2 regions of the Hoeflea sp. 108 genome follow, and region 2 is predicted to be linked to the other one. Evidence: predicted binding sites of a transcription regulator. Region 2 holds the regulator's gene; the other holds the start of a gene.

Region 1 (14,905 bases), on a different contig from region 2:
CGAAGAACGCTTCGGCAAGAAGCGGTAGGAGGCGACAATGGATTTCTGGAACGTTCTTGAATACGCTGCCTGGGCCCTGTCGGCGGTGTTCGGCCTGCTGATGCTCGCCGACCTGGTCCGCATCGATACCACCTACGACAACGAGCTTCTGACCTCCTCGCGCGAAGGCGAGATCGAGGCCACGGCCGAACGCCATTCGATCTGAAGGGGAACGGCAATGGCAAACGTGACTTCAACCGCGCCGGAGGGCGAACGCCTCCAGCTGCTGCGCGTGCTGGGCCCCGCCCATGTGTGGGCGCTCGGCGTCGGCATCGTGCTTGTCGGCGAATATATGGGCTGGAACTTCTCCGTTGGCAAAGGCGGCATGATCGCCGGCCTCGTCGCCTGCTGGGTCGCCGGCCTGCTCTACACCTGCGTCGCCATGATCGACTCCGAGGTGACCTCTACTGTCGCCGCGGCCGGCGGCCAGTACGCCCAGGCCAAGCACATCGTCGGCCCGCTCATGGCCTTCAATGTCGGCCTCTTCCTCGTCATGGCCTACACCATGCTGGAAGCGGCCAACGCCATCACCGTCGGCTTCCTGCTCGACACGGTGGCCGGCATGCAGGGCCATTCGGGCCTCAACCAGCAGCCCTTCATCATCCTCGCCATCATGTTCCTGGCGTGGCTCAACTATCGCGGCGTTCTGGCGACGCTGACCTTCAACCTGGTCATTACGGCAATCGCCTTCGTCGCCATCATCACGCTGTTCGTATCGGTGCAGTTCGGCGCCTCGGCCGTGCCGCTCGATTTCTCGGCCATCACGTCCGATCCGCTGCCTTACGGCTGGGTCGGCATCGTGGCGGCGCTGCATTTCGGCCTGTGGTATTACCTTGGCATCGAAGGCACCTGCCAGGCGGCCGAGGAAGTGCGCTCGCCCGCCCGCTCGCTGCCCTACGGCACCATGGCCGGCATCATGACGCTGCTGATTGCGGCGACCATGACCTGGTATGTCTGCTCGGGCCTCGTGCCGTGGGAGTATCTCGGCCAGGCCGGCACGCCGCTGTTCGACGCGGCGCGTGTCACCGGCAGCACCGGGCTGATGGTCCTGCTCTTCGTCGGCACGACCTTTGCCACGCTGGCCTCGGCCAATGGCTGCATCAACGACGCGTCGCGCGCCTGGTTCTCGATGGGTCGCGACCGTTATCTGCCGAGCTGGTTCGGTGCCGTGCATCCGGTCTACCGCACGCCCTATCGTGCCATCGTCTTCCTGGTGCCGATCGCGCTGATCTTCGCGCTCGGTGCACCGCTCGACCAGGTCGTGACCTTCTCGATCCTGTCGGGCCTGCTCGGCTACACCTTCATGACCTTCAACATGGTGATGTTCCGGAACAAGTGGCCGCTCGACACGATCAAGCGCGGCTATGTGCATCCGCTGCATCCGCTGCCGACGATCGTGCTGCTCGTTCTGTGCTCGACCGCCTATTTCGCCGTGTTCCTTGGCTATGGCACGCAGCTCAGCGCCATGATGTGCTTCTACATCGTCGCCTCGCTCTGGTTCCACTTCCGGCGCTATCAGTTCGTGCGCCGCGGTGACCAGTTCACCATGCCCTGGCCCAAGCCGCTGGGTTACTGACAACAACAAAGACGGCGGCGCATCCTGCGCCGCCGTTGTGCTTTTGGGCGCCCTGATGATCACCACGCTCGCCTTCTCAGCTTTTGTCGCGGCATCGCTCGCCTGGATGGGCGTTCGCGCCATCGGCGACCATCGTGCCGCCCTTGCGCAGCGCGAGGGGTTGCTCAACGAAGCGGCGACGCTTCTTCAAGGTGCCCGCATCGGTCTGTCGTCGGACCGGTTTCCGGTGCTGACCGGACGGCTCCAAGACGGCAGGCAGGCGAAGGTGGAACTCATCGCCGACACCATGGTGACGCGGCGGCTGCCGCAGCTGTGGCTGCGGGTGACGATCAGCGAAAAGGTCGAATGCGCGCGTCCGACCATCGGCGCGCTGGCCCGCCCGACAGGTGCCGAATATTACTCGCTCGTCCATGACATGCCGGTGTGGATGACGCCGCCTGATACCAACGCTTCGCTTCTGACGCGCGGCGATGGCACCGCGACATCGGAGCAGGCGGCGCAGGTCGCAACGCTTTTCCGCTCGCTGTTCGCCGACCCCGAGGTCAAGGAGGCGGTGATCACGCCACGCGGCACGCGCCTCATCCGCCAGGCCGCACAGGGAGACCGTGGCTCGCATATGCTGCTGCGCCAGGCGCGTTTCCCGCTGACCGCGATCCCTGCCGGACTGGTGCGCCAGGCGCTCGCCGAGGCGGAAGCCCTGGGCATGGTACTGGCCGAAGACGAGCCGGTCAGCCCGGTCTACGAGGCCGCGTGAGGACAATAATGGCCAAGCCGATCAATCCCTATCTGGTGCTGGCGCTGGCGATCGTGCTGCCGGGCGCCGGACACGTGGCGGTGCGTGATCCAAAGCGCGGACTCGCCTTCGCCTTCTTCGTACTGTTCTTCGCCATGGTCACCTACATGACGACGACGCCCGAGACCTCGTTCATTGGCCGTCATGCGGGCGGGCTGTTCGTCTGGGCGCTGTCGATACCCGATGCCTATCGCCGGGCACGGATGCAGTCGGTCGTCGCCAGGCGGGCCTGATCTCCCTGTCGGCAATAAAAGAGGGCGGGCTGCCCTGCGTGCAACCCGCCCCAACAGAGGCCTGTTTGAGTTCGCTGGTCAGGCGGCGGTCTGGGAAATCACGCCGCGGCGGATCTGGTCTTCCTCGATGGACTCGAAGAGTGCGCGGAAGTTGCCTTCGCCGAAGCCCTCGTCGCCCTTGCGCTGGATGAACTCGAAGAAGATCGGGCCGATGACGGTCTTGGAGAAGATCTGCAGCAGGATCTTGGTCATGCCACCGTCGACCACGCCTTCGCCGTCGATCAGGATGCCGTGCTTCTTCATCTTGTCGAGCGGTTCGTCATGGCCGTGCACGCGGTTGCGCGACATCTCGTAATAGGTGTCGGGCGGGCCGGGCATGAACTTCAGGCCCTTTTCGGCGATCCTGTCGGTGGCGGCATAGATGTCATCGCTGCCGACGGCGATGTGCTGGATGCCTTCGCCCTTGTACTTCCTGAGATATTCTTCGATCTGACTGGTGTCGTCCTTGGACTCGTTCAGCGGGATGCGAATCTTGCCGCAGGGCGAGGTGATGGCGCGGCTGACGAGGCCGGTGATGCGGCCGTCGATGTTGAAGAAGTGGATTTGCTTGAAGCCGAAAAGCTCGCGATAGAAATCCCACCACTTGTCCATGTTGCCGCGATAGACATTGTGGGTCAGGTGGTCGAGGAAATAGAAGCCGACGCCCTGGGGCTTGGGGTCGCGCGCGCCGATCCATTCGAAATCGGTATCATAGGCCGAGCCCTTGGTGCCGTACTTGTCGACGAAGTAGAGCAGCGAGCCGCCGATGCCGACGATGGCCGGCACGTCGAGCGCCTTGTCGGCGCCGGTGTAGGGCACGGCGCCCTTCGACACCGCGTGGTCGAATGCGTGCTTGGCGTCGACCACCCGCCACGCCATCGAGGCAGCGCAAGGGCCATGCTCGTCGACGAAGCGCATGGCGTGGCTGCCCGGCTCGGCGTTGACGATGTAGTTGATGTCGCCCTGGCGCCAGACGGTGATCTTCTTAGTCTTGTGGCGCGCGACCGGCTGGTAGCCCATGCGCGTGAAAAGCTCTTCCAGCTTCTCGGGCTCGGGATGCGCGAACTCGACGAACTCGAAGCCGTCGGTGCCGGCGGGGTTGTCGGCGCTGATCCTGGCCGGCGGCGCATCGTGCGGGAACGGACCCATGGAAATTCCTCCTCTGAAAACTGGTAGCGCATATTGTGCTCCCGATTTCATGCAATGTGCTTGCATTTTGGGCTCTCATGGGTCGATCTATGCGTGAAACGTGCATGGATGAGGAGTATGGTGCAATGAATGCGGCGCTCGACCAATTCGACCTCAAGATCCTGCGCGAGCTTCAGCGCGACGGACGGCTGACAAACAACGAACTGTCGGAAAAGATCGCGCTGTCGGCGTCGCAATGCTCGCGCCGCCGCGCCCGGCTGGAGTCCGAGGGCTTCATCCGCGGCTATCAGGCCATGCTCGACCGCGAACGGCTCGGGCTCGATCTTCTGGTGGTGATTTCGGTGACGCTCGCCACCCACAACCGCGACAACGCCCAGCGTTTCGCCCGGCTGGTCAACGATCTGCCCGAGGTGCTCGAGGCCTATTCGCTGACCGGCGAGATGGATTACTACATCAAGGTCGTGGTGCGCGGGCTGTCGGATCTGTCGCGCTTCGTCAACGAGGTTCTGTTGCCGCACGATTCCGTGCAGCACGTGAAGACCGCGATCGTGCTGACGACGTTGAAGCAGTTCGGGCCGCTGCCGATCGGGTAGGGGCGTAGATGTCTTGGCCGGCGTCTGGGTCAGTCCTGTGCCGGTCCGAGCGCGAGTTCCGGACGGTTTTGGTGCTCGCAGTCGCCATGCCGTGACACCAAAGAGACCAGAGGCGGGGTGGAGATGATTGTACCCCTGTCCTGATTGTAAGGGTGACAGCCTACCCGGCCTATCGCTGCAGCTTTGGCCTTGCCAACAGCGCCCGCTCGACATCCGCCAGCCCCGCCTCGATGCGCTCGATGGCGCCCGCGCCGAGCGCCTTTTCAAGGGTCGCTTGGTAACTGTGGGCCAGGTCGGCGATCTCGCGATAGGCCTTGAGACCAGCAGCCGTCAGTTCCAGATGCTCGACACGGCGGTCGGTTTCGTTCTCGCTGCGCTTCAGCCAGCGGCGTTCCTCCAGCGCTGCCACCGCACGGCTGACCTTGGTCTTGTGCATGTTGGAATGGGCGCCGATCTCGGTCGCGGTCATGCGGCCGACGCTGCCGAGCGCCGCGAGCGCGCGCCATTCGGGTCGCGTCATCTGGAAACGCTGCTTGTATTCCCTGGAAAAGCTCAGGCTGATCAACTCGGCCGCCCGGTTCAGCCGGTAGGGCAGAAAACTTTCCAGGTCGAACGCGTCCGGCATTTGAAGCCTTTGATAGTTACAAAATCAATGGTTACACTTGCAACCATCTCGACGTTCTCACGTCCGCCAGGGAGGTGCAAGACATGCTGGACAAAGCCGCCAAACAAGCTTCGCTCGCGACTGCCGCCGGATACATGCCAGGCTTCGGCAACGACTTCGAGACCGAAGCACTGCCGGGTGCGCTGCCGCAGGGCCAGAACAGCCCGCAGAAGTGCAATTACGGCCTTTATGCCGAGCAGCTGTCGGGCTCTCCCTTCACCGCGCCGCGCGGCACCAACGAGCGCTCCTGGCTCTACCGCATCCGCCCGAGCGTGCGCCACACCAAGCGCTTCTCCAATGCCAGCTACCCGCAATGGAAGACCGCGCCTTGCCTCGACGATCATTCGCTGCCGCTCGGCCAGCTGCGCTGGAACCCACTGCCGGAGCCCGCGGGGAAAAACAGTTTCATCGAGGGCATCCGCACCATGACGACGGCGGGCGATGCGATGACCCAGGTCGGTATGGCGGCGCATGCCTACATCTTCAACGATGACATGGTCGACGACTATTTCTTCAACGCCGACGGCGAGCTGATGATCGTGCCGCAAGTGGGCACGATCCGCATCTTCACCGAAATGGGTGTCATCGACGTCGAGCCGTCGGAGATCTGCCTGGTGCCGCGCGGCATGATGTTCAAGGTTTCGCGCTTGGGCGATGCTGCCTTCCATCGCGGCTATATCTGCGAAAACTACGGCGCCAAGTTCACGCTGCCGGATCGCGGGCCGATTGGTGCGAATTGCCTGGCCAACCCGCGCGATTTCAAGACACCGGTTGCCGCCTACGAAGACAAGGAGACGCCGTGCCGCGTGCACGTCAAATGGTGCGGCAAGTTTTATGTCACCGAGATCGGCCATTCGCCGCTCGACGTCGTTGCCTGGCACGGCAACTATGCCCCGTTCAAATATGACCTCAGGACCTTCTCGCCTGTCGGCGCAATCCTGTTCGATCATCCGGATCCGTCGATCTTCACGGTGCTGACGGCGCCGACCGAAGAAGCAGGCACGGCCAATGTCGACTTCGTCATCTTCCCACCGCGCTGGCTGGTGGCTGAACACAGCTTCCGGCCGCCCTGGTATCATCGCAACATCATGAGTGAGTTCATGGGCCTGATCCACGGCCAGTATGACGCCAAGGAAGAGGGGTTCGTGCCGGGCGGCATGAGCCTGCACAACATGATGCTGCCGCATGGACCTGATGCGATGGGCTTCGAGAAGGCCTCGAACGGCGAGCTCAAGCCGGTCAAGCTCGATCACACCATGGCCTTCATGTTCGAGACGCGTTTCCCCCAGCAACTGACGAAGTTCGCCGCTGAACTGGAGACGCTGCAGGACAACTACATCGATTGCTGGGACGGGCTCGAGCGCAAGTTCGACGGCACGCCCGGTATCAAGTGAAGCATCAAGTGAGGACGTAAATGAAGCTCGCTACGCTGAAGGACTCCACCCGCGATGGCCGCCTGGTCGTTGTCTCCAGGGATCTGACCCGGTGCTCTGAGGTCGGCCATATTGCTCGGACGCTGCAGGCAGCGCTTGACGACTGGGCCCATGTCGGCCCGCGCCTCGCCAATGTCGCAGAGGGCATCGAAACCGGTTCACAGCCGACCATGCGTTTCCATGAGCACGATGCAGCCTCACCCTTGCCGCGCGCCTATCAGTGGGCCGACGGCTCGGCCTATGTGAACCATGTCGAGCTGGTCCGGAAGGCGCGGGGCGCGGAGATGCCCGAGAGCTTCTGGACCGATCCCTTGATGTATCAGGGCGGCTCGGATTCGTTCCTAGGCCCGCGCGACCCTGTCGTCATGGCCGACGAGGCCTGGGGCATCGACCTCGAAGGTGAGGTGGCCGTCATCGTCGATGACGTGCCGATGGGCGCCAGCCGCGACGAGGCTCATGCCGCCATCCGCCTGATCCTGCTGGTCAACGACGTGTCGCTGCGCGGCCTGATTCCGGCCGAACTCGCCAAGGGTTTCGGCTTCTTCCAGTCCAAACCTTCGACTGCATTCTCGCCCGTTGCGGTGTCGCCCGACGAGCTTGGCGAGGCCTGGTACGGGGGCAAGCTGCATCTGCCGCTGCTGGTTTCGCTCAACGGCCAGCCGTTCGGACGGGCCGACGCCGGCGTCGACATGACTTTCGATTTCGCAACGCTCGTCGCGCATGCGGCGAAGACCCGACCGCTGGTCGCCGGCACGATCATTGGCTCGGGCACGGTGTCCAACAAGCTTGACGGTGGCCCCGGCAAGGCGATTTCCGAGGGTGGGGCGGGCTATTCCTGCATCGCCGAAATCCGGACCATCGAGACCATCCAGCACGGTCAGCCGACGACGCCGTTCCTGAAGTTCGGCGACCAGGTCCGTATCGAGATGCACGACCGCTCGGGGCACTCGATCTTCGGGGCCATCGAGCAGACCGTCGAGAAATACGAGAAGGCGTGAGCCATCATGAGCGAGACCGTCCTGTTCGATTATTGGCGTTCGTCGGCGAGTTATCGCGTGCGCATCGCCCTCAACATGCTGGGGCAGGATTTTCGGCCCGTGTCGGTCGACCTGCTGGCGAAGAGCCAGAAATCATCGGAGCATCTGGCACGCAATCCGCAAGGGCTGGTGCCGGTGCTCGACATCGACGGCCACGCCTTCACCCAGTCGCTGGCGATCATCGAATATCTCGACGAAACCCGTCATGCCGGCTTCCTGCCGTCCGATCCGCTCGGCCGCCAGCGCGTGCGCCAGCTCGCCTATGCGATCGCCATGGAAATCCACCCAGTCTGCAACACCGGTGTGATCGCCGAACTGATGCGGCTCGCGCCTGACCCCGAGGCGGCGCGCGATGCCTGGATGCAGAAGTTCATCGGCGACGGCATGGCCGCCTTCGAAAGGCTGCTCGACAACCCGGCGACTGGCACGTTCTGCCACGGCGATGTGCCAGGCATGGCAGACTTCTGCCTTGTGCCGCAGGTCTACAACGCCCGGCGCTGGAACGTCGACATTTCGGGCCTGAAGCGGGTGCTGGAGATATCGGCGCGATGCGAGGCGCTCGAGGCGTTTGCAAAGGCGCATCCGGATAGGGTCAAGGGCTGAGGGCGGCTGGTTGCGAGACTACCCCCACCCCTAATCCCTCCCCATCAGCGAGAGGGTGATTTTGGGACCGTGCCGCGCTCAGTCTCCCAAAAACAGATTGAAGCCATCCAGCAAGGGCAGTTCGCTGCCGAGTTGTTTGCGCATCCAGTATGGCGCAGACCGGATTCCCTCCCCTTTGTGGGGAGGGGCTAGGGGTGGGGTGTTGTCGAGCTGCAGCTACCTCGCCCGCCAGGCCTGCGTTCGCTTGATCAGTACCTTTGACAGGAACAGGTGGATCAGTCGGGCTGCGATGTTGGTGTAGAAGATCATCATCGCCATGGCTGCGGCCGGGGCCACGTCACCGGCGTCGTCCATGTTGAGCACCGCCACCGAGGCCAGCATCGTGTCTTTCGAATAGAGGAACACCACCGCCGACACCGTCGTCATGGCGTTGACGAACAGGTAGATCGAGATGTCGAGGATGGCAGGCAGGCAGACCGGCACGGTGACGCGAGCAAACAGCTTGTAGAAGGGCTGCTTGAGCGAGGCCGCAACCGGCTCGAACTCCTGGTCGATCTGCTTGAGTGCTGTCAGAGCGGTCAGGTGCCCCACCGTGTAGAAGTGGGTGATCGTGCACACGACCAGGATGTGCATGGTGCCGTAGAGCGCGTGCAGCGGGTTGGCGGGGTCGTTGAAGAAGAAGATGTAGGCAAGGCCCAGCACCATGCCCGGCACGGCCATTGGCAGCATGGCTAGGAATTGGAACGCCGTGCGGCCGCTGCTGAATCCGTCGGTTTTTTCGACCATGTAGGCGCCGACGAAGATGATGACCGTGCCGATGATTGCCGTCAGCGCCGCCAACCGGATCGAGTTGTAATAGGAACCCCAGCCGCCGCCGTCCATGCGATCGAAGGCGAAGTGCTTGAAGCCGAGGCTGAGATCGTAGGGCCAGAGCTTGACCAGTGCGGCGAACTGGCTGGTGGCCATGATGCCGAGGATGAAGACGGCGATCAGCGAGCACCAGGCGAGACACAGCGCGTCGAAGCCACTGTTAGCCTTGGGTTGATAGGGCACCGAACGCGCCGACAGCAGCGCCACCTGCTTCTTCGTCACCATGCGGTCGACGATGAAGGCGGCGATTGCCGGCACGAGCAGGATGACCGAGACGACCGCACCCATCTCGAAATTCTGCTGGCCGATGACCTGCTTGTAGATGTCGACGGCCAGCACATTGTATTGGCCGCCGATGACCTTGGGCAGGCCGAAATCGGTGATGACGAGGGTGAAGACGACGAAAGCTGCCGAGATCAGGCCGTAGCGCGCGCCGGGAATGGTGACCGTCCAGAAGGTGCGCCAACGGCTGGCGCGTAGCGACGCGGCGGCTTCGTAGTGGCGCTGGTCGGAGATGGCCAAGGCCGTCGATATGATGATCATCGCATGCGGGAAGGCAAAGAAGATCGAGCCGACGACGATGCCGAGCGGGCCGTAGATCGAGGCCCCCATCAACAGGTCCTTGAGCATGCCCTGATTGCCGAACAGATAGATCAGCGCGATGCCGGGCAAGAGCGACGGCACCAGGATAGGCACCATGGCGACGAGCTTAAACGCATCCTTGAAGCGCATGCAGCTGCGGTTCAGCGCATAGGCGAAGCCGAAAGCAAGGCCAACGGTGATGATCGTGCTGACCAGCGCGATGAAAACCGAGTTTTCGATCGAGCGGAACAGCGTCGGCGTCGAGAAGTAGGCGGCATAGTTTTCGAGCCCCAGCGCCCGCGACGGTCGCAGCATCACGCGGCGGAAATCGTTGGAGGTGAGCTCCTGCCATTCCGTTCCGGACTGCGGTTTGAGGCCGATTAGATAGGTTGCATCCGATGTGGTGCCCCGGATCTTGTACTTCACCGGGCTGCGGAAGCTGAAGTCGGGAAAGAAGCTCGTCGCCTGCAGGCGCCCGTCCGAGTTGGTGGCGAGCTTGGCCAGTGGCACCGCGTTGAGCTTCTCATTCAGCGCAGCAGCCGTGATGGGTTCGCCCCAATTGCCGTCCTTGTCGCTGACCTGGAACTCGAACCTGGCGAGGTCGAAGCTGTAGGTCGAAAACGACTTGGACAGCATGACGGCGAGCGGAGCTGCCAGCGCTACCACGAGATAGAGCGCGATCAAGACCATCAGGCTGCGCTTGATCAGCTGGTCGCTGTCGAGCCTGAGCCTGAGCGTGCGGCCGACGGGCAGGGCGGTGTCGATTGCCATCGCCATGTCAGGCGCCCCTGGGATAGATCAGCAGCCGCTCGGCCGGTAGCTCGACGGTCAGCGCCCCACCCTGCGCCAGCGACAGGCGCCGCGCGGCGTTGATGGAGAAGTCGGCGATCAGCGTTTCGTTGCCGAGCGCATGACCGTGCAGCCGCGTGCGCCAGAACGAACCCAGGAACTCCATCTCGCTGATGGTGACGTCGATCGCGTTGGCGGCGGCACCGTTGGCGAGAGAGCCGGCGGCATGGGGAATGACGTCCTCGGGCCGGATCGCAGCGATGACGGGCGCGCCGTCGTCGAAGCCGTTCTGCGCGCAGCTGAAAGTGGCAGCGCCGAAGCCGACGGCGCCCCTGGCTGCCTCGGCCTCGAATTTGTTGGCCTCGCCGATGAAGTCGGCGACGAACAGCGTCGCCGGATGGCGATAGATTTCGGTCGGAGTGCCGATCTGCTCGATGACGCCGTGGTTCATCACCACGATGCGGTCGGCCATCGACAACGCCTCTTCCTGGTCATGGGTGACCATGACGGTGGTGACGCCGAGCTTGCGCTGCAGCTCCTTGATCTCGTGGCGCAGATGCGTGCGCACTTTGGCGTCGAGCGCCGACAGCGGCTCGTCGAGCAGAAGCAGGCCGGGCGAAATGGCAATGGCGCGGGCAAGCGCAATGCGCTGCTGCTGGCCGCCGGAAAGCTGTGCCGGATATTTGTTGCCCTGGTCTGGAAGGCCGACGAGCTTGAGCAACTCGGCCACCCGCTGTTCGATCTCGGCGCGCGGGCGCTTGGTGTTTTCGAGGCCGAAGGCGATGTTCTTGGCGATCGTCAGGTTGGGGAACAGCGCATAGGACTGGAAGACGATGCCATAGTCGCGCTGCGACGGCGGCAGGGTGGAGACGTCGCGTCCGCCCTGATGGATCGAGCCGCGCGTCTGCAGGTCCAGGCCGGCGATGGCGCGCAAAAGCGTTGTCTTGCCGCAGCCCGACGGGCCAAGGAAGCAGATGAACTCGCCCTCGCTGATGTCGAGCGAAATGTCCTTCAGCGCATGGAATTCGCCGAAGGCTTTCCAGACGTTTGCGATCTTGAGATAGGCTGGCTGCTTCAGGCTGGCGGCGGTCATGGCGCTCACTTCAGTCGGAATTCGCGGCTGCCCGGCGAGGGTTTCGTGTCTCATCGTAACCATCCGGCTTGGGGGCAAGGATACGGGCGCGGCACAAGGCAGCGCCCGTCTGTCGAGGCGGCGAAAGATCAGCTCTTCGGCTCGGACTTCGAGTCGTAGCGCTTGGTCCATTCCTCGAGGATGGCGTTGCGGTGGTTGGCTGCCCATTCGAAGTCGTTCTTGATCATCCTGTCTTCAATGTCGGCGGGCAGGTGCGGCACTGGCTTGGCGACGCCGGGCATGGCGACCACCGCATAGCCGACATTGTACATCTCGTTGGCCTTCTTGGAGACCGACCAGTCGAGCAGGGTCTTCGCGGCTTCTTCCTTGGACGTTCCGGCGACGATCGCCGACGCTTCCATGTCCCAGCCGATGCCTTCCTCGGGGATGATGATGTCGATGGGCGCGCCTTCGGCCTTCGACTTGGCGGCGCGGAACTCGAAGGAGATGCCGATCACCGTTTCGCCGGCTGCTGCCATCTTGCAGGGCTTGGAGCCGGAATGGGTGTAGGCGGCGACGTTCTGGTGCAGACCGTCCATATAGGCCCAGCCATCCTTCTCGCCGAACAGCTGCAGCCAGCTCGACACGTCGAGATATCCGGTGCCCGACGACGCCGGGTTCGGCATCACCACATGGCCCTTGTATTCAGGCTTGGCGAGGTCCTTCCAGCTTTTCGGCGCGGTCAGGCCGAGCTTCTGGCCTTCGACGGTGTTGAAGCAGATCGAGGCGGCCCAGGCATCCATGCCGACCCAGCTCGGCGGGCTGTCGCTGTCGACGAAATTGGGCTTCAGCTGGTCGGCGCCCTTGGGCGCATAGGCCTCCAGCATGCCCTCGGACTTGAGAACCAGAAGCGAGGTCGCGGCAAGACCCCAGACCACGTCGGCCTGCGGATTGTCCTTCTCGGCGAGCAGCTTGGCGGTAATGACGCCGGTGGAGTCGCGGATGAAGTTCAGCTTGATGTCGGGGTGGTCCTGGTTGAACGTCTCGGCATAACGCTTGAGGTCTTCAGCCTCGATCGCCGTGTAGACCGTAAGCTCCGTCTCCGCCCAGGCCGCCGATGACATTAGCATCGTAGCGAGGGCGGCAAGCGCGAAGGATTTCTTCTGGTTCATTGAAATGAGCTCCCATTTGAATCGCTTAGGCACGTTCTGATTGGGAGAGGTCTTGCCGGGCCGCGTGTTGCGCTTGTACCCGTTTGTGCCTCGTCCATGGTCGATAGTGGGAACGAGGGGTCAATAAGTAAAATCTATTCTTTTTATGATCTGGTAGGCTGAGCTTATGTGATGCACAGGGTTGCGACAGGCATGTGACAAGGCTGCCGCTTGTTTGTGCAGCAGCGCAAAATCCCCGACAAAGATGAGATAGCAGATCTGGAACTCAGCCGGAGAAGGCGAGCGCGATGACCCCGCAGGCGACGATGACAGCCGAGACAATGCGGGCCCGCCAGGGTCTTTCGCCAAATATGAACAGCCCGATGAGGGCGGCGATGATGACGCTCGATTCACGCACGGCGGAGACCGCGCCCAAAGGCGCTATGGTCTTGGCGTAGATGACGAGACCATAGGCCGAGACGGCACCCAGGCCGCCGATGAGGCCGAGCCCGACCGTGCGCAGATCGATGGTGTGGGTCTTCCCGCGCCGGCGGAACAGCACGAACAGCGTCACCGGGAATTCGAGCAGGAACAACCAACCCATATAGCCGAACGGGCTGTCGGAGAGGCGCACGCCGATGCCGTCGATAACCGAATAGGAAGCGATCAGCACGCCGTTGATCGCGGCGGCACCGACTGCCCTTGGATCGGCATGCGCCGCACCGCGCTGGAAGGCAAGGAAGGCGATGCCGAAAGTGATCGCACCGAGCCCGGCCCAGCCGAGCGGCGGCAGTGTTTCGCCGATCATCACATAGGCGCCGAAGGCCACCAGCGCCGGAGCCAGTCCACGCGCGATGGGATAGACCTGGCTAAGATCGCCCAGCCGGTAGGATTGGAACAGGAAGACGTAATAGCCGTAGTGAATGACGGTCGACAGGAAGATGTAGATCCAACTCGCATGCGATGGCGGCGTGGCGAAGAATACCAGCACAAGCCCAAGCGTGGCATGGGTGGCGGACACCGCCGCCAGGACGACGGCGCGGTCAGTTGCCGCCTTGACGACCGCATTCCAGCTCGCATGCAGGAAGGCTGCCACCAGCACGATGGTAAGGGCGAAGCCGGACATGGTTCAGGCTTTCGGCGACGTCAGGGGAAGCGGCGGGATGGGCAGCGTTCCGGTCGAATGCGACCGGGCAATAGGCAACAGCATTTCCCCTCCAAGCAAATGAGGGAGCGCATGCGCTCCCTCATCCACACTCATCTGATTTGCCGGCTCAAGACAAGGCTCAGGCCCGCAGCAAAGAGAAGGTCTTGACGTTGGTGAAGCTTTTCATCGCTTCGATGACACCTTCCTTGTAGCCATTGCCCGAGTCCTTGATCCCGCCAAATGGCGACATCTCGATGCGATATCCCGGGACTTCTCAGATATTCACCGTGCCGACCTGCAGGTCGGCGATGCATGTCTGCATGCGGCGGAAATCGTTGGTGCAGACAGCTGAGGAGAGGCCGAAGGCGGTGGAGTTGGACGGCGAGATCAGCTCGTCGTCATTGTCCGGGGCGCGCATGATCGGGCCATCGCGAGATCGGGTGCCTTGGCGAGGGCGTCGTCGGACAGGTGGATGGGGATGATCAGCGGATCATTGCCGCCGAGGTCCAGCACATGGCGCTTCTAGCCGGCGGTGCGGGTGTGCTGGCGGCGTCGATAAGCGGCGGGCGACCCGTGCCCTACCGCAGTTTGCGATCCCTGGCTCGCGCTGCCAGCAGCACGAACGACACAGCCAATATCGAGGCCAGGAAGATCGAGCCCGACAGGGCATAGATCGTCGGCGAGGCGCCTGAGTTCATCTTGCCGAACATCGCCAATGGCAGCGTGTTCTGCCGCCCGACCAGATAGAAGGCCCGGCCGAATTCGTTCAGCGACAGGAGGAATGAAAAGATGAAGGCGGCCACCAGGCCCGGCTTGATCAGTGGCAATGTCACGTCGACCAACTGGCGCCACCAGGAGGCGCCGAGGTCGGACGCGGCAAGCAGGTAAGAACGCCTGACGGCTGCCATACTTGTGAGGATGACGGTGAAGGCGAATGGCAGCGCCCATAACAGGTGGCTCGCCGCAACCGTGCCCCAGAACGGCTTCAGTCCGATGCGTCCGAATATGACTGAAAGCGACAGGCCCTGGATGATCCCTGGAACGAACATCGGCAACAGCACGAACATGAACCAGCGCGAGCGCCATTTGCCGAGGTCCATGTAGGCAAGGGCCGACAACAGCGCGAGACCGGTTG
Region 2 (14,905 bases):
AGCGGCGACGAGGGACTGCGCGTGCTGCATGCGGCGCATGGCATGGGTGTGAAGGTCGACTGCGTGGTGCTGGACTACCAGATGCCCGGCATGACCGGCGCCGAGATGGCGCGGATCGTGCGGCAGATGCCGGAACTGGCGGATACGCCCATCGTCATGCTGACCTCGGTCGACCAGTCGCTTTCGGGACCGGGCTTCAGCGATCTCGCCATCGATGCCCAACTGATCAAGCCGGCGCGGTCGTCGGCGCTGCTCGAGGCACTTGTGGCGACAATCCAGCGGCGGCGGACGCCGAATCTGACCCCGGCGCAAAAGGTCGAGGCACAGGTGCCGGCAAAGGAAGAGGAAAGCACCTCTCGCAATGTGGCGCGGCTGCGCGGCGGCCAGCGGCCGGCTGGCGAGGGCGGGCTGGACATCCTGGTGGCCGAGGACAACGAGGTGAACCAGATGGTGTTCAGCCAGATTCTTGCCGAGACCGAGCTGTCGTTCGAGATCGTCAACAACGGCCGGCGCGCGGTGGCTGCCTTCGGCGAGCGCCGCCCGAAGATGATCCTGATGGACGTGTCGATGCCCGAGATGAACGGGCTCGAGGCGACCAATGAAATCCGCAAGCTCGAACGCGGCACCGGCACGCGCGTGCCGATCATCGGCGTCACCGCACATGCGCTGAAGGGTGACAAGGACCGCTGCCTGGAGGCGGGCATGGACGACTACCTGCCGAAGCCGATCAGCCCCAGGGCATTGCTGGAAAAGATCGAGCGCTGGTCGTGGCAGGACGAGGAACGACGCGGCGTCATGTAAGCGTCGTCAGACCCGGCTAGAACCCAAGACTGTGGAAATGTGACAGAACGGCGTGTGAAACGGCTGCCTGCCTTTAGGTAGGCGGCTTGCTTTTGCTTGGCCATTGTTGTTTGCCTCGCGCCGGCAAAGGACCGGCTGCGCGAAGCCTTGGCCGCCATGCACAGCGACCGTTACCGGGGTGACACGAAACTGTCATCTAACTGTAATAGAGGGGGGCTATTGGCTCACCGGGCGCCGAAGAATGGCGTCAAACGAGATACTCCCACAGGAGCAGGCCCCAATGAAAAAAGCTCTTCTCACCGCGTCGGCTGCTGCCTTCGCGATTGCCGCCTCGGTTGGTTACGCGTCCGCTCGCGACCAGATCCAGGTTGCAGGTTCGTCGACCGTTCTGCCTTACGCCAAGATCGTTGCCGAGCAGTTCGGCGAGACCTTCTCGAACTTCAAGACCCCCGTGGTCGAGTCCGGCGGTTCGGGCGCCGGCATCAAGGAATTCTGCAAGGGCGTCGGCGAAAACACCATCGACATCGCCAACTCCTCGCGTCCGATCAAGAAGGACGAGATCAAGTCCTGCGTCGACGCCGGCGTGAAGGACATCCAGGAAGTGAAGATCGGCTATGACGGCATCGTCTTCGCGACCGACGTCAAGGGCCCGGACTGGGCGCTGACCCCCGAAGACATCTACAAGGCCCTGGCTGCCAAGATCGCTGTCGACGGCAAGCTGGTCGACAACCCGAACACCAAGTGGAACCAGGTCAACCCGAACCTGCCCGACTGGGACATCGCCGCCTACATCCCGGGCGAAAAGCACGGCACCCGCGAAGTCTTCGAAGAGAAGCTTCTGATCGCCGGCTGCAAGAAGCTCGGCGGCGTTGAAGCCGGCAAAGCTTCGGGCCTCGACGACAAGGCCGCCGAAGCAGCCTGCAAGGCCGTGCGCAAGGACGGCAAGGCCATCGACATCGACGGCGACTACACCGAGACGCTGGCTCGCATCGACTCGAACAAGACTGGCGTCGGCGTGTTCGGCCTGGCCTTCTACGAAAACAACGCCGACAAGCTGAAGGTCGCCACCGTCGGCGGCGTGACGCCTTCGGTCGAGACCATCGCCAAGGGCGAGTATCCGGTGTCGCGTCCGCTGTTCTTCTACGTCAAGAAGGCGCATCTCGGCGTCGTTCCCGGCCTGAAGGAATATGTCGAGTTCTTCCTCGACGACCAGATGGTCGGCCCGGAAGGCCCGCTCGCCGACTACGGCCTGGTTGCTGCTCCGGACGCAGAGCGCGCTGCCCAGCGCGAAGCCTTCGGCGCCGGCAAGACCATGTAATGAACTGATTGCCATGGGGCGGCGGAAAATCCGTCGCCCCATGGAATATTCCGCCGACTGTCCCGTTCGGCACAAAGATCCGAATTCACCGAGGCCGGCCCATGTCATTCCTGCTCGTCTTCGCCATAGTGCTTGCAATCGGCCTCGCAGCCTTCGTGCTCGGCCGCCAGAGGGCGCTTTCGCAGGATGATGGATCCGTCAAGCCACATTCGCGGGCCCACTACCATGGCTGGTGGGCGTTCCTCGTCGGTGTCGTGCCGGCCGTCATTTTCCTGGTCTGCTGGGACGTGGGCGCCAACGCCTATCTCAACAGGTACATCCACGCCTTGCTGCCCGCCGATGTCGCCGATGGCACGGTGGCACATGAGGACCTCGCTGCCGGCCTGGTCAAGAGCCTGGCCAACGGCATGCGCCGGCTGGACGCGCAGACGCTTGGCGCGCTGCCTTCGAGCTTCGCCGAACTCCAGCCCAAGCTCGCAGAGAAGGGCGTGGCGCTGGCGCCTGACACCCAGGACTACATGATCCCGATCGCAGCGGATGCCAATCGCATCTCCGACCGGATGAACTGGATCGCCGCCATCATCTCGATCGGGCTCGCCGCGGTCGGCTCGGTCTACGGTCTCAGCCGCATCAGCCCGCGTGCCCGTGCCCGCAACAATGTCGAGAAGATCATGCTGTGGGCCCTGCTCGGCGCCTCCACGCTCGCGATCCTCACGACCATCGGCATCGTCTTGTCGATGCTGTTCCAGACCATCGCCTTCTTCGAGAAGGTGCCGCTTACCAACTTCTTCTTCGGCACCGTCTGGGATCCGCGCTTTGCTGCAGCGGGCTCCGGTGGTGCAGAGGGCCAGTTCGGCCTGATCCCGCTTCTCGCCGGCACGCTCTATATCGCTCTTGTCGCGCTGCTCGTCGCCGTGCCGATCGGCCTGATGTCGGCGGTCTACATGTCCGAATACGCCGCCCCTAAGGTACGCGCGGTGGTCAAGCCGGCGCTTGAGCTGCTCGCCGGCATCCCGACCATCGTCTACGGTATCTTCGCGCTCGTCACGCTCGGACCCTTCCTGCGTGACATCTCGGCTGCCCTTGCCGGCGGCACCCCCTTCATCCAGGCGCAGTCGATCCTGACCGCCGGCCTGGTGATGGGCGTGATGCTCATCCCTGTCGTCTCGTCGCTCTCCGACGACATCATCACCGCCGTGCCCCGCGCCATGCGCGACGGCTCGCTCGGCCTCGGCGCCACGCGCTCGGAAACGATCAAGCGCGTCATCCTCCCAGCCGCGCTGCCGGGCATCGTCGGCGCCATCCTGCTCACCGCCTCGCGCGCCATCGGCGAAACGATGATCGTGGTGCTGGCGGCGGGCGTGGCGGCGAACCTGACGCTCAATCCCTTCGAGGCGATGACCACCATCACGGTCAAGATCGTCAACCAGCTGACCGGCGACCTTGAGTTCAATACGCCGCAGACGCTGGTGGCCTTCGCGCTCGGCATCACACTCTTCGCGCTGACCTTGGTGATGAACATCGTCGCGCTCTACATCGTCCGGAAGTACCGGGAGCAGTACGAATGACCGACATTTCGCTCGACACGCTGACCACGTCCGCCGCGCCCGCGCGCCGCGACATCGGCCTCAAGAAGCGCTATGCCGCCGAACGCCGCTTCCGCCTCTACGGCGTGCTGGCGATCGCTGTCGGCCTGGTGTTCCTGGCAATCATGCTGACCTCGATCGTCTCCAAGGGCTATACTGCCTTCTGGCAGGCGACGGTGACGCTACAGGTCGAATTCGACCCCAAGATCATCGATCCCGAGAACAAGCGGGCGACCGATCCGAACGTGCTGATCACGGCGAACTATCCCAAGCTCGCCGAGACCGCGCTGATCGCCAAGCTTGGCATCGACCCGAGCGACAAGGCCGCCGTGCGCAAGCTCAAGGGCTTCCTGTCAGAAGGATCGCGCGTCCAGCTGCGCTCGATCGTGATGGCCGACCCCTCGATCATCGGCACGACGCAGAGCGTGGACATCCTGGCAGCCGCCAATCTCGACTCCGCCTACAAGGGCCAGATCGACCTGACCGTGCCGGAAAGCCGCCGCAAGGTGTCGGACCAGCAGGTCGAGTGGATGAACAAGCTCAAGGCCGAAGGCGCCATGAGCGAGCACTTCAACACCGGCCTGTTCACGTTCGGCGCATCGAGCCGGCCCGAAACCTCAGGCGTGGGCGTCGCCATCATCGGCTCGTTCTACATGATGGTGATCGTGCTGCTCCTGGCGCTGCCGATCGGCGTCGCCGCCTCGATCTACCTCGAAGAGTTTGCCAAGAAGAGCCGCTTCACCGACCTGATCGAGGTCAACATCAACAACCTCGCGGCCGTGCCGTCGATCGTCTTCGGTCTGCTCGGCCTGGCTGTCTTCGTCAATTTCCTCGGCCTGCCACGCTCGGCTTCCTTCGTCGGCGGCCTGGTGCTGACGCTGATGACACTGCCGACGATCATCATTGCGACGCGTGCGGCACTTGCCGCAGTGCCGCCGTCGATCCGCGCAGCGGCGCTCGGCCTCGGCGCGTCGAAGATGCAGATGGTGTTCCAGCACATCCTGCCGCTTGCCGCTCCCGGCATCCTGACCGGCACGATCATCGGACTGGCGCGTGCGCTCGGCGAGACGGCGCCGCTGCTGCTGATCGGCATGGTCGCCTTCGTTGCCGATTATCCGAAGACCCCCTTCGATCCGGCGACGGCGCTGCCGGTTCAGATCTACATGTGGGCGAACGAGGCCGAACGCGCCTTTGTCGAACGCATGTCGGGCGCCATCATCATCCTTTTGATCTTCCTCATGGCCATGAACATCGTCGCCATCGTCCTGCGCCGCCGTTTCGAGCGTCGCTGGTAGACGTGGACAAGGAGCACCCTGCTATGAACATCATGAGCGAGAAAACCCTCGAAGACGCGGTGACAGCCGAGATGAACAAACCGAACGAAATCATCAAGATGCGCGGCGACAAGGTGACCGTGCACTACGGCGAGAAGCAGGCGCTCTTCGGCGTGGACCTCGACGTCCGCCAGAACCAGGTGACGGCGCTGATCGGCCCGTCGGGCTGCGGCAAGTCGACCTTCCTGCGCTGCCTCAACCGCATGAACGACACGATCGACGCAGCCCGCGTCGGCGGCAAGATCACGCTCGACAGCGAGGACATCTACGATCCCAAGATCGACGTGGTCGAACTGCGTGCCCGCGTCGGCATGGTGTTCCAGAAGCCGAACCCGTTCCCGAAGTCGATCTACGAGAATGTCGCCTACGGCCCGCGCATCCATGGCCTCGCCAGGTCGAAGGCCGATCTCGACAAGATCGTCGAGCAGAGTTTGCACAAGGCGGCGCTTTGGAACGAGGTGAAGGATCGCCTGCACGAGCCGGGCACCGGTCTGTCGGGTGGCCAGCAGCAGCGCCTGTGCATTGCCCGCGCCATTGCGGTTTCGCCCGAGGTCATCCTGATGGACGAGCCATGTTCGGCACTCGATCCGATCGCCACCGCCAAGGTGGAGGAACTGATCGACGAATTGCGCGAGAACTACACCATCGTCATCGTCACCCACTCGATGCAGCAGGCGGCGCGCGTGTCGCAGCGGACGGCGATGTTCCACCTCGGCTACCTCGTTGAGGAGGGGCCGACGGACAAGATGTTCACCAATCCAGACGACAAGCGGACGCAGGACTACATCACCGGCCGCTTCGGCTGAGTGATCGTCGCGTACAGTAAGCAGACGAGGAAACGATCATGGGCGATCATACAGTCCGGTCCTTCGACGAAGAACTCAAGCATGTCGACCAGCTCATCCGCGACATGGGCGATCTCGCCGGTTCGATGGTCGCGGGCGCCATCCGGGCATTGCTGTCGTCCGACCAGGCGATGGCCCAGAACGTGATCGCCGACGACGCGATCATGGACGCCAAGCAGCGTGAGCTCGACAACGCAGCCATCACGCTGATCGCCAAGCGCCAGCCGATGGCGCAGGATCTGCGCGCCGTGGTCGGCGCCATCCGCATGGCTGGCGATCTCGAGCGCATCGGCGATCTTGCCAAGAACATAGCCAAGCGCGTCGGCGCCGTCGGCCAGATGCCGACGCCGCGCAACCTGGCGCACTCGATCGATGCCATGTCGCAGCTGGTGCTGGGACAGGTGCGTGGCGTGGTCGACCTCTATGTGGCGCGTCAGCCGGAAGGCCTGAAAGGCCTGCGCATCGACGACCAGAAGATCGACATCCAGTACAATGCCGTGTTCCGCGAACTCCTGACCTACATGATGGAAGATCCGCGCAACATCACGGCCTGCACCCATCTGCTGTTCTGCGCCAAGAACCTCGAACGCATCGGCGACCATGTGACCAATATCGCCGAGAACGCCTATTTCGTGGTGACCGGCGAGCAGCTTCCGCTCAATCGGCCCAAGGTCGACGAAACCACGACGGTTTCGAACTGAGAACTTCCGCACCGCATGCGTTTGGCGCGGGGGCGCTGCATAGGTTAAACCAGCGCATGGTCCTGATCGGGCCGTGCGCAAGGACAAGGTACAGGCGATGATCGCTCCAAAGGTCATGGTCGTTGAAGACGAAGAGCCGCTGGGCGTGCTGCTTCGCTACAATCTCGAATCCGAAGGCTATCAGGTCGAGGTCGTCACCCGTGGCGACGAGGCCGAAATCCGTCTGCAGGAAAACGTTCCCGACCTGCTGGTGCTCGACTGGATGGTGCCCGCATTGTCCGGCATCGAGCTGTGCCGCAGGCTGAGGATGCGCCCGGAGACCGAGCGGCTGCCGATCATCATGCTGACGGCACGCGGCGAGGAAAGCGACCGGGTGCGCGGGTTGTCGACCGGTGCCGACGACTATCTGGTGAAGCCGTTCTCGACGCCTGAGTTCATGGCGCGGGTGAAGGCTCTGCTGCGCAGGGCCAAGCCCGAGGTGCTGTCGTCCATCCTCAAGGTCGGCGACATCCTGCTCGACCGCGAGTCGCACCGGGTCTACCGCAAGAAGAGCGAGATCAAGCTCGGGCCGACAGAGTTCCGCCTGCTCGAGTTCATGATGCGGCATCCGGGCCGCGTGTTCTCGCGCAGCCAGTTGCTCGACAATGTCTGGGGCGAGACGATCTATATCGACGAACGCACCGTGGACGTGCATGTCGGGCGCCTGCGCAAGGCGGTCAACAACGGCCGCATGCCCGACGTGATCCGCACCATCCGCGGTGCCGGCTACGCCATCCGCGAGGATTAGGCGCCCGGCCGGCGAGACAGTTAAATTTGGCTCGCCGGCTTATCGAACATGATCAGACGTTCGCGCAGCGGGCGGTCAGCGCCATCCGCCATATGGCAACCGCCCGTGATACGGCGTATTGCGGCAATGGCCGTATGGGCCGCGCCAATAGCCCGGAGGGCACCCGTAAGCGTGACGTGCACGGTGTACGACACGCCCATAGCGGCATCCGCCATATGGCCCTCGCCAGCCTCCCGCCCCGCAGCCCTGGGCAATGGGAATGACCATTGCCGAATCTCCCGCGACAAGCGGCATGGGGTTCGGGGTGGCTGATGCTGAAAACGATGAGGCACACAAAAGGCCTACGCCGGCCAGGATGTTACGCAGCAGACTGGTCATCGCAACGTCTCCGAAACGGACGACACGTCGGTTCCAGGGTTGGTTCCGCCTCTTTGCCAGGCTGGGCCTTTCAAGGGCGGTCGCGGACTGTCGTCTAGCACGGCAGTATGGTCGCGGCGATCGTCTTAATTGCGACGGCCGAAATCAAATGTCCTTGAGCGGAATGTCTGCCTCGGCCCGCCGCGGCACCGAGCCCGCCGCAAAGACTTCCTCGTCGACATAGAGCAGGGCGCGCATGGTGCAGCCTTCGCGGATCAGGGGGACCTCGTTCGGCTCGGTGTCGAAAGAGATCGCCTTGGAGTGCGTGCCGCCGGCCGTCTTGGCGATGGCCGAGCGCACATACGGCTCCATGATGTCGAAGGCGGTGGCGCCGACACCGACGAAGGCGAGGGGGGCGGGGTCGAACAGCGCGAACATCGAGCCGAGGCCGAAACCGATTGCCTCGCCCGCCTTGCGGAAGGCCTCGCGCTCGGGGCCGTCATGGTCGCGCGCGGCGTCGGCGAGCGCCTTGATGTCCTCGTCGGAGAGGTCGGCCAGCGGCTCGGCGTTTTCGTCGCCGAGCCGGGCGTTGCGCCAGATCGCATAATTGCCGGCATAGGCCTCGATGCAGCCGCGGCGGCCGCAGCGGCACAACGCTCCGTCGGGGCGGTGGACCATATGGCCGAACTCGGCGCCCGACGATTGCGTGCCGGTGAACAACTCGCCCTTGATGACCAGGCCCATGCCAATGCCGTGGGAAAGCAGGATGGCGATAAAGTCGTCGCGATAGCGCGCCGGGTCGCGCCAGTGCAGGGCCTCGGCGATCATGTTGCAGTCGTTTTCGACGGTCACCGTCACACCGAATTCGCGCTCGAGCCTGTCGGCGAACTGGATGTCGTCATGTGGGGTAATCGGCGACCACAGGAGCTTGCGGGCGCCGGCATCCGTGGTGCCCTGGATGGCCAGCGCGATGCGCAGTACTGACGCTTGCGGGCGCCCGCTGCGCGCGATGACCTGACGCACGATGGCGACGCATTCGTCGACCAGCGCCTTGGCGGGCAGTCGCTGGGTGACCAGCCGTCGGGTCTCCTCGACGATCTGGTTGCCGGCATAGTCGATGACCGAAGCCGACAGGTGGTTGAGCGACAGGACGACGGCAACAACCGAGGCGGCGTCGGCTTCGAGCGCCAGGCCCACCTGGGGCCGGCCGCGCTTCATCGGCGACTGTTCGCCACCCTTGGCCTCGGCAAGGATGCCTTCGGCTATGAGGTCGGAGGATATGGTCGAGATGGTCGAGTGGCTGAGCCCGGTGACGGCCGCGATCTCGGTGCGCGAGGGCTGGCTTGCTCGCCGGACTGCCGATATAACCATGGCGCGGTTGCGCCGTCTCAGATCGTCGTGACGTATGCCGACCGACATGTGTGCGTCTTCCTCCCGGTGGAACGCTGCCTTTCTTAAGGGGCAGTCGCCAGCGCATTCTTATCCTGCCAGAGCCGGCGCAAATTGTCTTTATTTATTTCGGCGCTCGAAAAAATTAGCAAGGCATGGTGAAACCATGTTGACAGCCGACAATGGCTGAGTCACTATTTTTTCGAGGCTCGAAAAAATGAGCTTCTCCAAGGGCTACCGCAGAAGCGCGCCCGTTGGGCGCAGGGAGGAAACTATGAGGAAATTTACAACCGCCATTCTGGCGGGTGTCGCCATGTCGATGTCGCTTGCGGCAGTCGCCGAGGCGAAGGACAAGGTTATCGGCGTTTCGTGGTCGAACTTCCAGGAAGAGCGCTGGAAGACCGACGAAGCTGCCATGAAGGCGGCCATCGAGGCCGCCGGCGACAAGTACATCTCGGCTGATGCCCAGTCGTCGCCGGCCAAGCAGCTCACCGACGTCGAAAGCCTGATCTCGCAGGGCGCCAACGCCCTGATCATCCTGGCGCAGGACGCTTCGGCCATCGGCCCGGCCGTCGACAAGGCGGTCGCCGAGGGTATCCCTGTCGTCGGCTACGATCGCCTGATCGAGAACAAGGACGCCTTCTACCTGACCTTCGACAACAAGGAAGTCGGTCGCCTGCAGGCCAAGGGCGTGTTCGCCGCCAAGCCTGAAGGCAACTACGTCTTCATCAAGGGCAGCGGTGCCGATCCGAACGCCGACTTCCTGTTCGCCGGCCAGATGGAAGTGCTGAAGGAAGCCATCGACGGCGGCAAGATCAAGAATGTCGGCGAGGCCTATACCGACGGCTGGCTGCCGGCCAATGCCCAGAAGAATATGGAGCAGTTCCTGACCGCCAACGACAACAAGGTCGACGCGGTGGTGGCATCGAACGACGGCACCGCCGGCGGCGCGATCGCAGCCCTCCAGGCACAGGGTCTTGCCGGCTCGGTGCCGGTCTCGGGCCAGGACGGCGATCATGCCGCTCTCAACCGCATCGCACTCGGCACCCAGACCGTGTCGGTGTGGAAGGATGCGCGCGAACTCGGCAAGAACGCGGCTGAAATCGCCTCGCAGCTTGCCGACGGCAAGAAGATGGAAGAGGTTGCCAACGTCACCAAGTTCAAGACGCCCGGCGGCCTCGAGCTGAACTCGGTGTTCCTGACGCCGGTTGCGATCACCAAGGACAACCTCAACGTCGTCATCGATGCCGGCTGGGTTGGCAAGGACGTCGTTTGCCAGGGCGTGGCCGCCGGTTCGGTCGCTGCCTGCAACTAACACCTATCAGACCTGTTCGGTCGAACGCCGCGGCCCCGATGGAGCCGCGGCGTTTTTCAAAAAGCGCCCGCTTCATGACATGGCGGATTGCCCCTATCATGCGCACACCGGCTGCCGCGGAGACGGCCACCCGGTTGGGAGGTAGCAATGACAGACACGACTTCCAACGCGCCGGCTGACCGCGCGCGAACGACCGAGCTCAGCCTGGTCGGACGCTTTCTCAAAGCGACTGAGATCGACACCCGCATGCTCGGCATGATCGGCGCGCTGCTGCTGATCTGGGTGGGGCTGCAGGTGATTTCGAGCCTGCGCCTGGGCGTCAATCCGTTCGATTTCGACAGCCGCACCTTCCTCACCTTCCGCAACCTGTGGAACCTGTCGGTTCAGGCTTCCGCTGTGGCCATCATGGCCACCGGCATGGTTCTGGTCATCGTCATGCGCAACATCGACCTGTCGGTCGGCTCGGCCGAAGGCCTGATCGGCATGGTGATGGGCTTCGCCCAGGTGCATTTCCTGGTAAAGGCCGTCGGTCTCGAACTCGGCAATCCGTGGATCTGGGCGCTCGCGCTCCTCATCGGCATCGCGCTCGGCCTTGTGATCGGCGCGCTCCAGGGGTTCGTCATCGCCTATATGGAGGTTCCCGCCTTCATCGTGACGCTGGGCGGACTGCTGATCTGGCGCGGCGCTGCCTGGTGGGTCACGTCAGGCCAGACGATCGCTCCGCTCGATGCGAACTTCCAGCTCATGGGCGGCGGTCCGCAGGGGGCCATCGGCGCGACGTGGAGCTGGATCATCGGCCTTGTCGCGTGCCTTGCCGTGATCCTCGCGCTGATGAACGGCCGCCAGCAACGCAAGCGTTTCAAGTTCCCGTTACGACCGCTCTGGGCCGAGGCATTTCTCGGCGCCGTCACCTGCGGCGTGATCATGGGCGCGGTGTGGATTGCCAATTCTTATCCCTGGCCCGTCGGGATCGTGCGCAAATATGCCGAGACCAACGGCATCGCCATCCCCGAAGGCGGGCTGTTCATCGCCCATGGCATTGCCATTCCCGTGCTGATCGCGGTGGCGGTGGGCATCATCATGACCTTTGTCACCAATCGCACCCGCTTCGGCCGCTATGTCTTTGCCATCGGCGGCAATCCTGAAGCTGCCAATCTTGCCGGTATCAACACGCGCTGGATCACCATGAAGGTGTTCATGATCATGGGCGTCCTGGCTGCAATCAGCGCCGCGGTCTCCAGCGCCCGCCTGAACTCGGCGACCAATTCGCTGGGCACGCTGGATGAGCTCCTGGTGATCGCTGCGGCTGTCATCGGCGGCACCTCGCTGGCCGGCGGTTCCGGCACGGTTGCAGGTGCCATGCTGGGCGCGCTGCTGATGCAGTCGCTGCAGTCGGGCATGGTGCTGCTCAACATCGACTCGCCGCTGCAGAACATCGTCGTCGGCATGGTGCTGGTCGTGGCCGTGTGGCTCGACACGCTCTATCGCAAGCGCGTCTAACGAAATCGGGAACCAAGATCATGGAACAGACCCGTATCCCGCTCGTCGACCTCAAGAACATCTCCATCGCCTTCGGCGGCATCCGCGCCGTCGACGATGCCTCGGTCGATCTTTATCCCGGCGAGGTGGTTGCTCTTCTCGGCCACAATGGCGCCGGCAAGTCGACGCTGATCAAGATCCTGTCGGGCGCCTACAAGCGCGACGGCGGCGCGATCTTCGTCAATGGCGAGGAGGCACAGATCGCCAATCCGCGCGACGCCAAGAAATACGGCATCGAGACGATCTACCAGACGCTGGCGCTGGCCGACAATGTTGACGCCGCCGCCAACCTTTTCCTCGGTCGCGAGATCATGACCGCCTACGGCACGCTCGACGACGTCGCCATGGAGGCCGAGGCGCGCAAGGTGATGGGCCGGCTCAACCCACGCTTCCAGCGTTTCAAGGAGCCGGTGAGCAAGCTGTCGGGCGGCCAGCGCCAGTCGGTGGCGATCGCACGCGCCATCCTGTTCAACGCGCGCATCCTGATCATGGACGAGCCGACGGCGGCACTGGGGCCCCAGGAGACGGCGCAGGTCGGCGAACTGGTCAAGCAGCTGAAGGCCGAGGGGATCGGCATCTTCCTGATCAGCCATGACATCCATGATGTGTTCGATCTCGCCGACCGCGTCTGCGTGATGAAGAACGGCCAGGTGGTGGGTACCGCCCGCACTCAGGACGTAACCAAGGACGAGGTACTCGGCATGATCATCCTCGGCAAATGCCCGCCCGGTGCCGTGCCTGGGCCGGGGGCGATGCAGATCGCCGCCTGACCGCTGTCGCCTGCCGGCTCACTGCCCTAAACAAGGATCGCGAAAAGCCGTTTCGACTTTTCGCGATCATGCTTTAATGATCGGGCATTGAGACGAGCCGGCCAGAATTGAGAAAGTACTTTCCCAGCCTGATCTTTGTCGGCGTCGCGCTCGTCAGCCTGACGATGGCGGCGCTTGTCTATCTCGCAACGGTCGAGGCGGCGCGGATCAAGTTCCAGTCAATTGCCGACGACGCGCTCAACCGTATCGAGGGCCGGGTGGAATTCGATATCGCCCTGCTCAGGGCGACCCAGGCCATGTTCGCAGCCCAGAAGGGCGAGCTGTCGCGCGACCAGTTCCGTGCCTATTTCAGCTCGCTCGACGTTTCCCGGAATTTCACTGGCCTCAGGGGGATTGGTTTCCTGCGCTTCATCGAGCGCGGCCATGAGGCCGACATCGCGCGCGAACTGAAGGAAGGTTACGGCATCGACCGCATGCCATTTCCCGACACCGACCTGGAGTGGCGGGCGCCTGTCGTGCTGTTCGAGCCGATGAGCAAGACTGGCCTGGACGCCATGGGCCTGGACATGGCTGCCGATCCGCTGCGGCGGCCGGCCATCGAGGCGGCGATGGCCGCCAATGGCGAACCGCGGGCAACGGGGCGCGTCCTGCTCGGCCAGGACGAGGCGACGCGGCAGCCCGGAATACTCGTGTTCTCCAGAGTGGCGCGGCAGGACGGCGATGGCTCGGCGCCGGCCGGCTTCCTCTACGTTGCCTTCCGCACGGCCGAACTGTTCCAGACCGCGCTCGGCCGGGGGCCGCTGCTGCCGGTTGCGGCCGAGGTCTTCGACGGCACCAAGGGCGACGACGCGCTGTTGTTCCGCTCGGAAGCGCCGCCGGATACCAATTTCAGCGACGACTTCCTGGTGACGCGCGAGACGACGGTTGCCGGGCGCAAATGGGTGATCAATTTCCGGCCAAGCTCGGCCTTCGAGCCGCCGTCGCCGAGGTCGGGGCCGCTGATGCTCGGCCTGTTCGGCCTGGTTCTCGCCGGTTCGATCGCGCTGGTGGCGCGTTACCAGCAACGTGCCTACGAGGCTGCGGCGCAACTGCACGAAACGACCGAAAAGAGCCTGCTCGAAAAGGACCTGATGCTTCAGGAGATGAAGCACCGCATCAAGAATTCGATCGCGCGCGTGCTGGCCATGGCGCGGCAGACGGCGGCGCGGGCCAAGGACGTCGACGAATTCTCGTCGTCGTTTTCGGCGCGGCTGCAGGCTATGGCCGCCTCCCAGGACATGCTGACGCGTTCGCGCTGGCAGCGGGCTAATCTCGGCGAGTTGCTGCGCATCGAGCTCGGTCAGGTGTTTGGCAAGGAATTGCCCGAAGACATGATGAAGGGTCCGCCGGTGGAACTGGACGAGACCACCACCCAGGCGCTGGGACTGACCTTCCACGAGCTTGCCACCAATGCGCTGAAATATGGCGAGGCGGCCAATTCGATGGATGTGCTCAAGGTCGAGTGGGCGCTGAAACCCCAAGGCAAGGAAACGCGGCTTGTGCTGAAATGGGCCGAACGCAACGGCAAGGGCGTCGTGCAGCCGGAAAAGACCGGTTTCGGCACGAGGCTCATCGACATGAACATCACGCGCGAGCTTGACGGCCGTATCGAGCGGCATTTCGGCGACGACGGGCTGAGGGTCGAGATCGACATCCCCTACCGCCATTAGCGCATCGAAAGACGGACACCGATCTCCGACGCGCAGATTCAGCCAGTGGAGCAAAAGAAAACCCGGCGTCGACAGGGTCGACGCCGGGATTTGCCGTGGGCTGGCTGCTTAGCGGCAGCGCGCCGTATAGATCTGGCCGCGGCTGTTGCGGTATTCGCAGTAGCCGTTGCGCAGGTTGCGCACCAGCAGGCCGGACGCAGCGCCCACTGCCGTGCCGATGACAGCGCCACGGCCGCCGCCGATGAGCGCGCCCGCCACTGCGCCGACGCCGGCGCCAGTGGCTACGTCACGTTCAGTGGTCGTGCAGCCGGAAATCGCAACGACAGCTGCAAGAGCCAAAATCACTTTCTTCATGTGGTCAGTCCTCTCACTTTGACATCGTCCCCGTCAGACACTTAGCGCATCGTCAGGAAAATCGGAATCGTTTTTCATGGGCCAGGTGCATGGATTCAAT

Evidence for each region. The regulator PhoB, encoded in region 2, activates phosphate uptake and scavenging genes when phosphate is short. The targets are predictions, from matches to a motif close to TGTCATNNANCTGTCAT.
Region 1: the regulator PhoB is predicted to act here: its motif matches at 12,828-12,844, upstream of B015_RS0127365 (putative 2-aminoethylphosphonate ABC transporter substrate-binding protein).

Annotation. Positions count from the first base shown of each region.
Region 1 covers NZ_KB890025.1:288,721-303,625, forward strand. The annotation lists gene B015_RS0127300 (hypothetical protein) at 1-28, shown strand, start outside; gene B015_RS33125 (hypothetical protein) at 38-205, shown strand; gene B015_RS0127310 (amino acid permease) at 218-1,615, shown strand; gene B015_RS31710 (hypothetical protein) at 1,671-2,369, shown strand; gene B015_RS0127320 (hypothetical protein) at 2,378-2,641, shown strand; gene hppD (4-hydroxyphenylpyruvate dioxygenase) at 2,720-3,829, opposite strand; gene B015_RS0127330 (Lrp/AsnC family transcriptional regulator) at 3,955-4,422, shown strand; gene B015_RS0127335 (MarR family winged helix-turn-helix transcriptional regulator) at 4,592-5,047, opposite strand; gene hmgA (homogentisate 1,2-dioxygenase) at 5,131-6,480, shown strand; gene B015_RS0127345 (fumarylacetoacetate hydrolase family protein) at 6,501-7,517, shown strand; gene maiA (maleylacetoacetate isomerase) at 7,524-8,159, shown strand; gene B015_RS0127355 (putative 2-aminoethylphosphonate ABC transporter permease subunit) at 8,376-10,388, opposite strand; gene B015_RS0127360 (putative 2-aminoethylphosphonate ABC transporter ATP-binding protein) at 10,390-11,547, opposite strand; gene B015_RS0127365 (putative 2-aminoethylphosphonate ABC transporter substrate-binding protein) at 11,622-12,644, opposite strand; gene B015_RS0127370 (DMT family transporter) at 12,910-13,749, opposite strand; partial or broken gene B015_RS32815 (aldehyde dehydrogenase family protein) at 13,910-14,194, opposite strand; gene B015_RS0127385 (ABC transporter permease) at 14,349-14,905, opposite strand, start outside.
Region 2 covers NZ_KB890024.1:4,373,322-4,388,226, reverse strand. The annotation lists gene B015_RS31385 (response regulator) at 1-801, shown strand, start outside; gene B015_RS0121740 (substrate-binding domain-containing protein) at 1,082-2,119, shown strand; gene pstC (phosphate ABC transporter permease subunit PstC) at 2,221-3,687, shown strand; gene pstA (phosphate ABC transporter permease PstA) at 3,684-5,000, shown strand; gene pstB (phosphate ABC transporter ATP-binding protein PstB) at 5,024-5,845, shown strand; gene phoU (phosphate signaling complex protein PhoU) at 5,884-6,585, shown strand; gene phoB (phosphate regulon transcriptional regulator PhoB) at 6,683-7,372, shown strand; gene B015_RS0121705 (ROK family protein) at 7,895-9,148, opposite strand; gene xylF (D-xylose ABC transporter substrate-binding protein) at 9,393-10,433, shown strand; gene B015_RS0121695 (sugar ABC transporter permease) at 10,581-11,933, shown strand; gene B015_RS0121690 (ATP-binding cassette domain-containing protein) at 11,954-12,742, shown strand; gene B015_RS0121685 (CHASE domain-containing protein) at 12,850-14,451, shown strand; gene B015_RS0121680 (YMGG-like glycine zipper-containing protein) at 14,560-14,805, opposite strand.